4 regions of the Bacillus sp. GW823-FHT06A11 genome follow, and region 2 is predicted to be linked to each of the others. Evidence: riboswitches for the same ligand, from Rfam matches in the RefSeq annotation. Region 2 holds a riboswitch; each other region holds the start of a gene.

Region 1 (3,674 bases), on a different contig from region 2:
AACGTTCCAAGGCGATTACGCCCTCTCACATATCCACTAAATCCACCAATCAGTACACCAAGTCCTATATCGAGGGCAGCTGCTACTAATCCAACTGTTAGTGAAATCTTCCCACCAGCCCAAGTACGTGCCCAAATATCTCTCCCTAGATCATCTGTTCCAAACCAATGTTCACTACTCGGCGGTAAATTTGTTGCCTCTTTTACTTGTTCACTCGCAGTAAATGAAGTTAAACTTTCGCCAATAAGCGAGAAAACAATAATTAGCAATAACGTCACTGTTCCTAAAACTGCGATTGGATTCGATATAAACTTACGAAACACTTCTTTCTTTCTGCTAATTGTTTGCTGATTTTTATTTATCGTTAATTCTTTTTTCTCTTCTTTCGTTAATAACTGTTCATTAATCTCATAAGCTCCCATTTAAATATCCCCCCTCCTTATGTAATAGAACGAATACGCGGATCAACAATGCGATGAATAATATCTGTAATGAAAATACAAGCAATTAATAATGCACTATAGAAAATCGTTGTTCCCATAATCACCGGATAGTCTCGGTTAAAAATACTATCTACAAAATATTTTCCTAGGCCAGGAATTGAAAAGATTTTTTCAATAACGAAAGTCCCTGTTAAGAGTCCAGCCATTAACGGTCCAACAAATGTAAGTACTGGAACAATCGCATTTCGAAGAGCGTGTCTTATAATAATCTTCTTAATTGGTATACCTTTTGCTCTTGCTAGCTTAATATAATCACTCTGCAGTACTTCGATCATATTAGAACGAACAAACCTTGTAATAACTGCGATTGGCCCTAACGCTAATGCAAAGGATGGCAATACCGTATGTTCGAATGTTCCCCAAGAGGCTACTGGTAAAAACTCAAATTGGATAGCGAATACTTGTATAAATAGTGGCGCTAAAATAAAACTTGGAATAGAAATACCTAAAATTGCGAGCAAACTCACACTATAGTCAATTACTCTCCCATGATAGAGAGCAGCAAATGTCCCTGCCGCAATTCCTACTAACAATGAAATAACAAGTGCTTGTAGACCAATAATTGCTGATGGACCAAAGCCAGTTGTTATAATTTCTGATACACCTTGCCCGGTTGATTGAACAGATTCACCAAAATCAAAATGAACTACACCGTCTAAATAAGCAACATATTGATTCCATAACGGTTCATCAAGGTGATACTTCGCTCTCATGTTTTGGATCACTTCTTCAGGAAAGATTTTTGCATCTGATGAAAATGGATCTCCCGGAATAATATGCATAATTAGAAATGTCACTGTCGTAATAACCCATAGTGTGAACACCATAACCGATAATTTTTTAATTACATACACTTCAATAACCCCCTAAACACATGGATTTACTTTGTTTTATGAACGTACTTTTTCCATTACTCCCTTTTCTCTTTTTAGAATACAAAAAGCCTTGATCTTAAAAAATAAGATCAAGGCTTAACAAACAAAGGCCCATCACTTATCTTTCAAGACTTGCTTGCTGGAATTAGCACGGTGTTCCTATTACAGAACCCGCTGCTGAGGTGTCATAGGGCCAGTCCCTCTACCTCTCTGGATAAGTAAATTGCTATATTATTATTTGGTTCAAATTGTATATTTCGAATTATAATTCTGAAAAATTGAAAAGTCAATCAGATTGGATAAATTTAGAAAAATCAGTTTTTAATTCATTTATCGAAATTACAGTTTTCGGCTTATAATAAAAAGAAATGATGTTAAAGGGGTTATAAGATGGACCCCTTACTTCTTGCTACTATAGGATTAACCTTAACAATCGTTATACTTGTCATCATCGGCTCCTATAAACGCTTTATTAAAAAGAAACGTATTACTTCTTTTTATACTCCTTTCGATAATATTACCGGGCAAACTATTTCCGAATTTCACGAAGAACAGAAAATATTAGTATCTGAGGATGAAGACGGAGATGGCAAGAAGAAAAAATAACCCTGCACAGGCAAGGTTATTTTTTCGTTTCTGCTTGAAAACGTTTATAGTATGTCGATGCTGTTGCAAAATTAATTTCTATATCACGAATCAACGATGAATCTTCTTCTTTAGCTAACTTCTGTAATTTTTTCATCGCTTGTTCTGATTCATTCAAGAAACCAATATATACCTCATGTTCTTGCTCTTTCGACTTCGGAACACGAATTTCTTTACGTATATGATCAATATCTTCTAACATGCTCGTTGTTACCTTTTGCACGTCTTCTTTATATGTAGCATTCGTTATTTCCTTACCGCCCTTTTCTTTTGCCACTTCAAATAACTGCAGTGCTTTATTAATTTCTTTATTCATTTTTATATCGTATTTTTCATGTACTGCAAGGTATTCTTTCATCTCTTCTGTTTGTTCAGTAGATTGCTCTACCTTTTCTTTCGGTTCTTTCGTATCTTTATTTCCATTACATCCTGCTAGAAGGATCATACTTCCCATTACAGCAATACCCAAAACCTTCTTCATCTCTTCTTCTCCTTTTATCTACAGCTATTACTCATTATAGTTTCTTTTATCTCCACTTGTTATTATACCGAGAACGCCCTACTTTTTACACTTAAGACGACATCGTAATATATATACCAACATGTTTGTCACAGTATCGTCACTTTATACAAATAACTTTTGCAATGCTTTACTACATCACCTTACAAAACTGTAAGCACACATAAAGAACAAACCATGCTAGACTTACATATGCATAACGCAAACATATGTAAGGTTTTAAGGAGAATCATCTATGTACAACACAATGCCTTTTATGGGAGAAGATATTCGTGTCCTTATTCGCGAAAAATCACTTCATATCGAAAATACAGAGAGCCTTCGCCGCGTATTAAAGAAGAAGCATGCTCCATTTAAGTTAGCTCAATATTTAAAACAACAACATACAAATCAATTTCATACCGCGCTAAATATATCGGATAAATCATTAACAATCGAAATCATCGGTCATGTCTACATTGGAAACTTTGCAGATACCTTAAAGGAAATCCCACGTATACCGAAGATTGCTCCTATTATCGTTAAAAAAGCGTATAAAATTACTGACCATACCGATATTATCGACTGTGGGGAAAAAGAAGTCGATAGTAATCGCTGGGTGTGGGATAAACTTGCTGTTTTATATGATACGATCATGAATAATATGTATGAGATATTTCAAAGAAATGAAAAAAAGAACTGATTCAAACATTCCCTTTGAATCAGTTCTTTTTTGTTAAGCCTCTAAATTTTGTCTTTGTTGCAGTTCAAACTGCTTCTCACTTCTTCTGGCCATAAATAGATAACATAATACTGCTCCTACTTCACAAAGCGCAATAACAACACCCATCGGTAACGCTGTATTACTCCCACCAATACCTACTAGCGGAGCGACAAGCGCTCCTGAAATGAACTGTAATAAGCCTAATAAAGCTGACGCTGTTCCTGCAGCTTGCTTCTGATTTCTCATCGCTAATGAGAACCCAGTTGTTGATACAACCCCGACACTTGATACAACAAGGAATAACGAACATAAAACACCGATTAAACCTATTCCTAGTACGATTGTCAGTAGTAAAGATAGGCCACCAACAGCTGCGATAATAATACCAGCAACAAATAATGTCTTCTCATTCACTTTCCCCGCTAAAC
Region 2 (3,674 bases):
GGAGCAACTGCAACGTGTGCTTTTTCTAGTAAAATATCAGAAAATTGCTCGGATGTATAACCTTCTGGTACAGGAAGCCATGCAAAGAATGATCCGGTTGGAATGTCTACATTCCAACCAATTGAGTGACAAGCTGAAATAAGAGCGTTTCTCCGAGATTCGTAACTATTTACAAGATCTACTACACAAGACTGTGAACTTAATAGTGCTTCGCGAGCAGCATCTTGAATTGCACCAAAAATACTAACATACATATGATCTTGCAATAGGTTAATGGTTTCGATGACACTTTCATTTCCAACTGCAAAAGCAATACGCCAGCCAGCCATATTGAAAGTTTTTGATAACGTGTAAATTTCAATTCCTATATCTTTCGAACCATCTGCTTGCAAGAAACTAACAGGTTTTTGACCATCAAATCCGATAGCACCGTAAGCGAAATCGTGAACAACTAATATATTATGTTTATTAGCAAAATGAATGGTTGTATCAAAAAAATCTTTTGATGCAGTAGCACCTGTAGGGTTATTTGGATAGTTTAAAAACATTAACTTTGCCCGTTCAGCGATAGAGTCGTCAATTTTTTTATAATCCGGTAAAAAATGATTTTCTGCAATAAGCGGCATGGTTTCAAAGTGTGCCTTTGCTAAGGCAACCCCAGATAAATAATCTGGATAGCCTGGATCCGGAACGAGAATTGTATCACCAGGATTTGTAAAACAAATTGGTAATTCTACTAGTCCAGCCTTCCCACCAAACAAAATAGCAACTTCAGTTTTTGGGTTTAATTCGACGCCGTATTCACGTTTATAGAATGTAGTCACGGCTTCCTTTAAGCTTTCATGTCCGCGAAATGGCGGATATTTATGATGAATGGTCTTTTCGGCAGCATCTTGTAAAGCTTTTACGATATGCTGCGGTGTTGGTTGATCTGGATTACCTTGACCTAGATTAATAACATCGTGACCAGCTGCAACGACTTTGTTAACTTTTGCAACAAGTGAAGCGAAAAATTGTGTTGGCAATGATGTTACTATCTCAGAAGGTTGAAATAATTTCATACTTTCCACCTCTTTTGAAAGTTGTTACAATTCTAGTGACAAATGATATAATCTTTCCAGTATTTTGTAAAGAAAAAAATAAGAATGGGGCTGAAAAAATGAAAGTCGCATGTATTCAAATGGATATTGTTTTTGGAGATGTAGAAAAAAATATTGAGAATGCTAAAAATAAAATAAGCGAAGCTATGAAGGAAAGGCCAGATGTTATCGTCTTACCAGAACTATGGACAACAGGATATGATTTAACGAGACTTTCTGAAATTGCAGATAGGGATGGAGTGGAAACGAAAGAAAAGTTAATAGAATGGGCGAAGCAATATGATGTACATATTGTTGGTGGTTCTATAGCAAAGCAAACAGAGCAAGGCGTTACAAATACGATGTATGTTGTAAATAATGAAGGACAGCTAGTCAACGAATATAGTAAAGTACATTTATTTCAGCTTATGGATGAACATAAATATTTAATAGCCGGTAATGGTACGGGCGAATTTAAGCTGGATGATGTTGAATGCGCTGGAACAATTTGTTATGATATTCGTTTTCCAGAGTGGATGCGTGTCCATACTGCTAAAGGGGCAAAAGTATTATTTGTTGTAGCTGAATGGCCATTAGTTCGTTTAGCACATTGGCGTTTGCTATTGCAAGCAAGAGCAGTTGAAAATCAGTGTTATGTTGTTGCATGTAATAGAGCGGGAAAGGATCCAAATAATGTATTTGCGGGTCATTCTTTAATTGTGGACCCTTGGGGTGAAGTTGTAGTAGAGGCGAATGAAGAGGAATCAATTTTATTTGGAGAGCTTGAATTCGAGAAAATTAAAGAAGTACGTAAAGGAATTCCAGTTTTTGCGGATCGCCGTCCAGAATTATACAAATAAAATGTTGACAAGTGATTTTTATTCTTGGTATAGTCTTCAACATAAAGTTAAAAATTCAAAAAATTATACAACTCTTATCAAGAGCAGGTGGAGGGATTTGGCCCGATGAAGCCCAGCAACCGACCGTAATACCATTGTGAAATGGGGCGTTTATTACGCCAAAAGGCACGGTGCTAATTCCAGCAGAAAGTAAAACTTTCTGGCAGATAAGAGGGGAGAAGATAAACTTCAAACCTCTTTCTTAGTGGAAAGAGGTTTTTCTATGTTAGAAAAACCTCTGAATTTAAAAAGGGGGAGAAGACGATGGGATATTATTCATTAACAGAAATAACAGCTGTACAATATGCGAAAGATCATGGCTATTTTGAAGCAAAGGCAAATGTCGTTTGTCATGAAATTGGAGACGGAAACTTAAATTACGTGTTCAAATTAGATGATGGAGAGAAATCAATTATAATAAAACAAGCACTGCCTTATGCGAAAGTAGTTGGTGAAAGCTGGCCATTGTCTATAAAAAGAGCAACGATTGAAAGCAAGGCATTACAAATTTTTGCACAGTATGTACCGGATTATGTTCCAGTAGTGTACAGTCATGATGAAGAGTTAGCGATAACGGTAATAGAAGACTTATCAAGACTAACAATTACAAGAAAAGGATTAATAGACGGAGAAGAATATCCGCTTTTATCCCAGCATATCGGCCGTTTTCTAGCACATGTTTTATTTTACACTTCAGATTTTGGTTTACAATCAGAAGAGAAGAGGGTACTAGAAGGTACCTTTGTAAATCCGGACCTTTGTAAAATTACAGAGGAATTAGTGTTTACAGATCCGTTTGGACATTATGATACAAATGATTATGAGCCAGATTTACAGCTAGTGGTTGATGAACTTTGGAGTGATAAAACTTTAAAACTAAAAGTAGCACAATATAAATATAAGTTCTTAACAAGAAAAGAAACTCTTATTCATGGTGATTTACATACTGGTAGTATTTTTTCGTCACCTTCTGAAACGAAAGTGATTGATCCAGAATTTGCGACATATGGCCCATTTGGATTTGACATAGGTCAATTTATTGCAAATCTATTACTAAATGCTTTATCTAGAGAAGAAGAAAAAAGAAGTGTACTATTTTTCCATATAGAAAAGACGTGGAGTTATTTTGTAGAAAATTTTACAAAATTATGGATTGGAGAAGGTGTAGAAGCATATACGAAAGAAAAACAATGGTTACCAATTATTTTGCAAAATATCTTTACTGATGCAGTTGGATTTGCCGGATGTGAACTGATTCGTAGAACAATTGGTTTAGCTCATGTAGCAGATTTAGATGAAATAGAAAATAAAGAAACAAGAATTCAAGCTAAGAAACAAGCGCTATCCTTAGGTAAAGAACTAATAAAATATGAATCTAAAAGTGCTGATATTCAACTGTTTCGAACATTATTTCAACAGACAGTTTCAGGGGGCGTAAAAGCGTGAGTACAATTGTTACTGTTCCGAGATCTGTAAGCTGGAAAGGTGATGCAATTGCGGTATTAAATCAAACGAAATTGCCGCATAGCACAGAATACAAAACATTGACGACTATTGAAGAGGTTTGGAAAAGTATCGTAATGTTAGAAGTACGAGGAGCGCCTGCAATTGGAATTGTAGCTGCATTTGGCTTGGCGCTTGCATCAAAAAAATATAACACTGTACATATTGAAGAATTTCAAAAGAAGTTTAATAG
Region 3 (3,674 bases), on a different contig from region 2:
TAACAATGGCATATATCATTGTCGTAAACCCTGTTATCCTTGGAGATGCAGGTGTTCCATTTGAACAAGCATTTACAGCAACAATTATTGCTGCTGTTGTCGGAACATTATTTATGGCAATCTTTACAAACTTACCAATCGCAATCGCGCCAGGTATGGGATTAAATGCTTACTTCTCTTACTCTGTTGTAAAAGCACATGAAGGCATGACTTTCGCAATTGCATTCTCTGCTGTATTCGTAGCAGGTATGATTTTAATTTTGCTATCATTTACATCTTTCCGTACAAAATTAATGGAAGCAATTCCTGAAAACTTAAAACATGCAATTACTGCTGGTATCGGTCTTTTCATCGCCTTTATCGGTTTACGTTTAACAGGTATCGTTACAAAAAATGATGCAAACTTAGTTGGACTTGGTGATCTTCACTCTGCTCCAGTTCTACTGGCACTAGCTGGACTTGGAATTACTATTGTTCTTATGTCTTTAAATGTAAATGGCGCACTATTTATCGGTATGCTCTTAACTGGTATTATCGCTTTCTTCACAGGACAGTTAACATTCTCAAACGGTGTTACATCAATGCCTGGATTACCAGAAGGAATTATCGTTTCAAATCCAATTACTGCTGTATCTGACGTAATTAACTACGGATTATATGGCGTTGTATTCTCATTCTTCCTTGTTACACTATTCGATACAACAGGTACATTACTTGGCGTTGCACAACAAGGTGGATTTATGAAAGACGGAAAGCTTCCAAAAGCAGGACGAGCTCTTCTATCTGACTCATTCTCAGCAACTATTGGTTCTATGTTCGGAACAACACCATCAACAGCTTACATTGAATCATCTGCTGGTGTTGCAGCTGGTGGTCGTACTGGTTTAACAACTGTTACAGTAGCTGTTCTATTCGCACTAACAGCATTCTTCGGCCCATTAGTAAGTGCTGTTTCTGGTGTATCAGCTATTACTGCACCATCATTAATTATCGTTGGTAGTCTTATGATGGGTTCAGTTCGCCACATCGATTGGGACGCATTTGATGAAGCATTCCCAGCATTTTTAGTAATCTTAAGCATGCCACTTACATCAAGTATCGCAACAGGTATCGCACTTGGATTTATTTCATACCCACTTATGAAAGTAGCAAAAGGTAAATTCCGTGCTGTTCACCCACTTGTATATGTATTTGGAATTTTGTTTGCTTATCAATTGATATTCTTACCACATTAAAATCCCTCTTCCTGAGGGATTTTTTTATAAATACTGTTTGACAACAACATTTGTTTGTGGAATAATTCAAAATAGTTAAATATTCGATGTCTTATCAAGAGCAGGTGGAGGGATGAGCCCTACGAAGCCCGGCAACCGACCCATTTACGGGCACGGTGCTAATTCTTACAACACATTGTGTTGAAAGATAAGAGTAATATGATAAGGCGTCTTTTCTATATGAAAAGGCGTTTTTTATTTTCACTCCCTCCTCTCTCTTCTTAGTTTAGGAGGGATTTTTTTATGAAAAAATTATGTTCCATCGTACTTATTTTTCTCTTATTTACATTAGCGGCTTGTACAAATGAACAAGATGCTATCTCTTCACAAAAGCAACAAACTGTGAGAAAGGCGACTACAACGGTAGAAAATCAATTACATACAGAAATTCCAAGCCAAATGAAGAAGCCATTAAAAATCGCATTAATTATGCAAATGTCCATCGGAACTTTTTCCTCTCAATATATTGAGGGTGTCAAAAAACAAGTTGAGCTATTTGGCGGCAGTGTACAAGTCTACAATTCTGATAACGATTTAGCAAAAATGGCTGCAAATTTAGATACTGCTATTAATTCAAAAGTGGATGGTATTTTAATTGATCATGGCCGTTCTGAAGCACTAAAACCTGGAGTAGAAAAAGCGTTACAGGCGAACATTCCCGTAGTTGCGTTCGATAACGATCTACGCTTGCCAGGTGTGACAATTATTGATCAAGATGACTATAGTCTTGCATGGAAATCATTAAAAACGTTAGCGGAAGATTTGAATGGACAAGGAAATATCGCAGTTGTATGGGTCGGCGGATTTGCTCCAATGGAACGTCGCAATGTTATCATTGATGCTTTTTATAAACGGTATCCAAATATAAAAGAAGTTGCAAGATTCGGTACTGCTAGTAATAACACACCGCTCGATACACAAACACAAGTAGAAGCTTTACTAAAGAAATATCCGAAAAAAGGCGATTTACAAGCTATTTTCGCTTCGTGGGATGAGTTTGCTAAAGGGGCTGTTAAAGCACTTGAACAAGCTGGTCGTACAGATATAAAAGTATATGGCATTGACTTAAGTAATGAGGATTTACAACTCATGCAAAAAGAAAACTCACCTTGGACTGCTACAGCTGCAACTGATCCAGCTGAAGTAGGTAAGGTTCAAGTACGATTTTTATACAAAAAAATTGCTGGTGAACAAACGCCAGATATTTATTCACTAGAACCTTATTTAGTAAAGAAAAATAGTTTACCAAAAGAAAATATAACAATGGATCAGTTATCAAAATATATAAACGGTTGGGGAGACTCAAAAGATGCATATTCCCCTTGGATGAAAAAATTAGAGAAGGAGAAAAAATGATGACGTTCTCTCTTCAAAACATTACACATTCTTATCATGTCGCTACACCTGTTCTAGAAGATGTTTCTATTCATATTCAAAAAGGAAAAGTACACGCTTTACTAGGCATGAACGGTGCGGGAAAAAGTACTTTACTAAAAATAGCAACTGGTGAAATTCAACCAGTTGTTGGCGATATAAAAATTGATACTCAGTCTGTTTCCTTTACTTCACCGCGCGATGCAAAAAAGCATGGCATTTCTTTCGTAACACAAGAAGTAGATCACGGACTTATTCCCGGATTATCTGTATTAGAAAATGTACTAATCGATCATTTAGCAATGCAAAATAAAGTACTATTTTCAAAGTCCAAATTAATCGCACTTGCTAAACAACATTTGCAAACTGTACAGGTAAATTTAAATGTTTCGGAAGATGTTTCAAACTGTTCATTACATGAAAAACAATTACTTCTTATCGCAAGAGCTTTATCTAACAATACAAATTACCTTTTATTAGATGAACCTACTTCTTCTCTTGGACCAAAAGAAGTTGAAACCTTTGGGAAACTATTAAAAGATTTAACATCAAAAGGAATTGGCATCCTTTTAGTTTCTCATCGTTTATCAGAGATTCGAAATTTCGCGGATGATGTAACTGTATTACATAACGGTCAAGTTGCCCTTTCTGAAACCATTACAACGATTACAGATCAACAAATTGTGGAAGCAATGACTGGAAAACAACTTACACTTCCTATTAATACCGCACCAAAAACCGGGAGCGAGGAACTATTTAAAGTACAAGAGCTTCTATTACACGAAGGTCATTCTCCCCTTTCTCTTACAATACGAAAAGGAGAAACTGTTGTGATATACGGATTAATTGGAAGTGGAAAAACAACACTTGCTGAAACGTTATTTGGTGCTCTTCATACTTATCACGCAGAAATAGACGGTCAAAAACTAACGATTAAAACACCACGAGATGCGATTAAAGCGAAAATCGCACTTGTACCAGAAGAAAGAAGAAAACAAGGCGTATTTCTTTCGGAAGATATTATAA
Region 4 (3,674 bases), on a different contig from region 2:
ATCTTCTTATTAGTAAAAGAGTATTTTAGAAATTACTCAATGAATCCGTTTATGTTTAAGTGGATACAAATTTTATCTGCTTTTTCATTTGGTGTGTATTTAATGCATAATTTAGTAGTTGTATATATTGGGAATAGATTGAATATTTGGCCAGCGCAATCAATTTGGATGTTATTAGTTGCTTTCATAATAATTACAGTTATAACAATGATAGCAATTATAATTTTTGCAAGTATAAAAATCACATGTTATCCATTAACAGGAATGAGTTTTAAGGAAGCTTCTCGTACATGTAATATTCAATTTTTATGGGGAAATTGGACTCAATCAAAAGATATTAAAAATGATAATGTATCAATGTAAATAATTAGTGAGGTTTTTATAAGTAGAATATGAATTCCTCAAAATAGGGCATGAATAGATGGTAAATATAATATAGTCGAAAAAAATCCTTTTGAATTTTCAAAAGGATTTTTTTCTTTGGACAAACTCTTTTTTGCTAAGTATTTCCGCATATATATTATTCAAACTTGCTAAAATTGTATTATGAATATAAACAGCTGGTATAGTAGCGTTCTTAAAAGAAAGGTCTTTTGTAGCACAAGCATCATGTATAACGGTACATTGAAAGCCAAAATCGAATGCAGCCCTTACTGTAGCATCAATACACATATGAGTCATCATCCCGCATACGACGACATGTTCAATGTCTAAACGCTGTAATTGCTCTAGAAGATTAGTTTCTCGGAAGCTATTTGGATAATGTTTGACTATAACGGTTTCTTCTCTAAGTGGACGTACGCTTTCGTGAATATGTACACCTTCTGTATTAGGTAGGAAAAAAGTAGCGTCATCTTTTATAGCTACGTGCTGGATATGAAAAATAGGTTCGCTGTTTGTTCTAAAGTGTTGTAATAACTGATTAGCATATTCGCTTGCTTCTACTGGATTACGCAATTCCATCTTTCCATTTGGAAAATAATCGTTTTGAATATCGACGAGTAAAAGAGCTGTTTTCATATATTTATCTGCCTCCGAGTTTCATATTCAAATAAATTTATTCAATTTGTAGAGAGGATTCTCCTGTTTAAAAATATGAGGAAGAAGAATTTTAAATAACCTTGAAAGTTACTATTTTCTCATGAATTTTCATCTGAAAATTTTAATAAAGGAATAATTAATATTTTTCTAAAAAATGTATTGACTCTTATTATTCTGAGTTCTATAATGAGAATTAATTAAATGACAATTAAATCGATACATTCTTATCCAGAGAGGTGGAGGGACTGGCCCTACGATACCTCAGCAACGGGTTTTTTAATACCGTGCTAACTCCAGCAAGCCATATAAAGGCTTGGAAGATGAGAAGATGTGAACGAGTACATATAAGTGCTCTCCTTCTTATCTTTATGGTTGATAAGAAGGAGAGCACTTTTTATTTTACCTCGAAAGCTCTACTTCAAGTTTTTACAGCATATAGGAGGGGAAAAATGATTTCTTTTAACAATGTAAGTAAAGTGTATGAATCAGCTGGGCAATCTGTTCATGCGGTGGAGGATGTAACATTATCAGTTGAGAAAGGCGAAATTTTTGGCATTATCGGTTTTAGTGGCGCTGGAAAGAGTACATTATTACGCTTAGTAAATATGTTAGAGAGACCAACGTCAGGAACGATTGCAATAGATGATAAAGATATTACATCATTATCGACGAAAGAATTACGCAAACTAAGACAAAGAATCGGAATGATTTTTCAAAGCTTTAATTTATTTAATTCAAGAACAGTGTTTGGGAATATTGCTTATCCATTAAAGTTAGCGAAATTGCCAAAGAACGAGATAAAGGAACGAGTGAATGAACTGCTGAAGTTTGTAGGGTTAGAAGATAAAGCAAACTATTATCCAGAACAGCTATCAGGGGGACAAAAGCAACGTGTTGGTATTGCTAGAGCACTTGCGACATCGCCAGATATTCTTATATGTGATGAGGCAACATCAGCCTTAGATCCAGAAACGACGACAGAAATTCTAAACTTATTAAAGAAAGTAAATCGAGAATACAATTTAACAATTCTTCTTATTACACATGAAATGCATGTTGTGAAAGAAATTTGTCACCGTGTAGCTGTAATGGAGAAGGGAAAAGTTATTGAAGAAGGAAAACTGTTCGATGTTTTCACGCAACCAAAAACAAAGACGACTCAAAACTTTGTACGTTCTGTTATTAATGATCATTTACCAGAAAGTGTTCTAGCGAAAATTCAAAATGGTGGTCAAATTTATCGTCTAACATTTACTGGTGAGGAGACAGGGCAGCCGGTACTATCATATATCGCAAAAAACTATAACGTCGATGTAAATGTACTGTACGGAAATATTATTGAACTTCAAAATGTGCTATTTGGAAATCTGCTTGTAGAATTGCAAGGTGAGCAGAGGGAAATTCAAAAAGCATTACAACATCTAAGACTGCAAGTGCAGCTGAAGGAGGTAGAAGCTCATGCGAGTTGATTGGAGTATATTTTGGCCGCGCATACTAGATGCGACGGGGGATACCCTCTTAATGGTAATTGTAACCCTTATATTCGCTACAATTCTTGGTATACCGCTAGGTTTACTTTTATATGTAACGAGAAAAGGAAACTTTTTAGAAAATAAATGGGTCTTTTCTATTCTTAACATCATAATTAATACAATTCGTCCGGTACCATTCATTATCTTTTTAGTAGCGTTAAGTCCACTAACGAGAAGTGTTATCGGAACGACGATTGGAACAGCAGCAGCAATTTTCCCGATGACGTTAGTCGCATCAATTGGTATTGCTAGAATGGTTGAAACAAATCTTGTTTCCGTTCCGAAAGGAGTAATTGAGGCAGCGCAAGCAATGGGCGCCTCGCCAATTAGAATCGTTTTTGAAATCCTTGTACCAGAAGCGTTAGCACCATTAATCTTAGGTATCACATTTATGACAGTTGGTTTAATTGAATTTTCTGCAGTTGCTGGGCTTGTCGGTGGTGGCGGTCTTGGTGACTTGGCAATGACATATGGTTATCAACGTTTTGATACATCAGTTATGTTTGTAACGGTTGTTTTACTTATTATTCTCGTACAGATAGCTCAAAATTTAGGAAACTACTTTGCGAAAGTCTTGTTACGTAGATCATAAAAAGGAAGAGAGGAAAAGAAAATGAAGAAAATTTTAGCATTTGCATTATCAGCGATTGTAGGAGTCTCAGCATTAAGTGGCTGCTCAAGTGGAGACACGGGTGCAGGAGCGAAAGAAAAAGTAGTTCGCGTCGGTGTAACTGGAACGGATGGAGACGCTTGGGAAATTTTGAAGAAAAAAGCTGAAAAAGAAGGGATTAAGATTAAACTGGTGGAGTTCTCTGATTATACAACTCCAAATAAAGCTTTAGCTGATGGAGATATTGAATTAAACTCATTTCAGCATATTGCTTTCTTAGAGCAATTTAAAAAAGAGCATAAGTTAGATATTACAGCTGTTGGTACAACACAAATTGCGCCAATGGGTTTATACTCTGAAAAATATAAGAAGGCAAATGAAATTCCAGATGGTTCAGAAATTGCAATTCCAAACGATCCAACGAACCAAGCACGTGCATTAAAACTTCTTGATGCAGCTGGATTATTAAAGCTGAAAAAGGATTTTGGTCT

What was found. Region 2 has a riboswitch for S-adenosylmethionine ahead of mtnK (S-methyl-5-thioribose kinase). Riboswitches for the same ligand answer to the same signal wherever they lie in the genome.
Region 1: another riboswitch for S-adenosylmethionine. It lies ahead of AC1Q8L_RS27815 (ABC transporter permease); the one in region 2 lies ahead of mtnK (S-methyl-5-thioribose kinase).
Region 3: another riboswitch for S-adenosylmethionine. It lies ahead of AC1Q8L_RS08310 (sugar ABC transporter substrate-binding protein); the one in region 2 lies ahead of mtnK (S-methyl-5-thioribose kinase).
Region 4: another riboswitch for S-adenosylmethionine. It lies ahead of AC1Q8L_RS24990 (methionine ABC transporter ATP-binding protein); the one in region 2 lies ahead of mtnK (S-methyl-5-thioribose kinase).

Annotation. Positions count from the first base shown of each region.
Region 1 is NZ_JBXAHS010000010.1:24,389-28,062, reverse strand. Features, by position in the region: gene AC1Q8L_RS27820 (ABC transporter permease) at 1-422, opposite strand, end outside; gene AC1Q8L_RS27815 (ABC transporter permease) at 440-1,357, opposite strand; SAM riboswitch class I at 1,494-1,599, opposite strand; gene AC1Q8L_RS27810 (DUF3951 domain-containing protein) at 1,769-1,984, shown strand; gene AC1Q8L_RS27805 (hypothetical protein) at 2,001-2,504, opposite strand; gene AC1Q8L_RS27800 (hypothetical protein) at 2,779-3,225, shown strand; gene AC1Q8L_RS27795 (multidrug effflux MFS transporter) at 3,259-3,674, opposite strand, start outside.
Region 2 is NZ_JBXAHS010000002.1:725,249-728,922, forward strand. Features, by position in the region: gene AC1Q8L_RS12365 (pyridoxal phosphate-dependent aminotransferase) at 1-1,061, opposite strand, end outside; gene AC1Q8L_RS12370 (carbon-nitrogen family hydrolase) at 1,076-1,939, shown strand; SAM riboswitch class I at 2,011-2,152, shown strand; gene mtnK (S-methyl-5-thioribose kinase) at 2,243-3,424, shown strand; gene mtnA (S-methyl-5-thioribose-1-phosphate isomerase) at 3,421-3,674, shown strand, end outside.
Region 3 is NZ_JBXAHS010000001.1:1,642,459-1,646,132, forward strand. Features, by position in the region: gene AC1Q8L_RS08305 (NCS2 family permease) at 1-1,235, shown strand, start outside; SAM riboswitch class I at 1,324-1,429, shown strand; gene AC1Q8L_RS08310 (sugar ABC transporter substrate-binding protein) at 1,518-2,630, shown strand; gene AC1Q8L_RS08315 (sugar ABC transporter ATP-binding protein) at 2,627-3,674, shown strand, end outside.
Region 4 is NZ_JBXAHS010000007.1:28,425-32,098, forward strand. Features, by position in the region: gene AC1Q8L_RS24980 (acyltransferase) at 1-363, shown strand, start outside; gene AC1Q8L_RS24985 (cysteine hydrolase family protein) at 463-1,020, opposite strand; SAM riboswitch class I at 1,263-1,368, shown strand; gene AC1Q8L_RS24990 (methionine ABC transporter ATP-binding protein) at 1,491-2,510, shown strand; gene AC1Q8L_RS24995 (methionine ABC transporter permease) at 2,500-3,165, shown strand; gene AC1Q8L_RS25000 (MetQ/NlpA family ABC transporter substrate-binding protein) at 3,187-3,674, shown strand, end outside.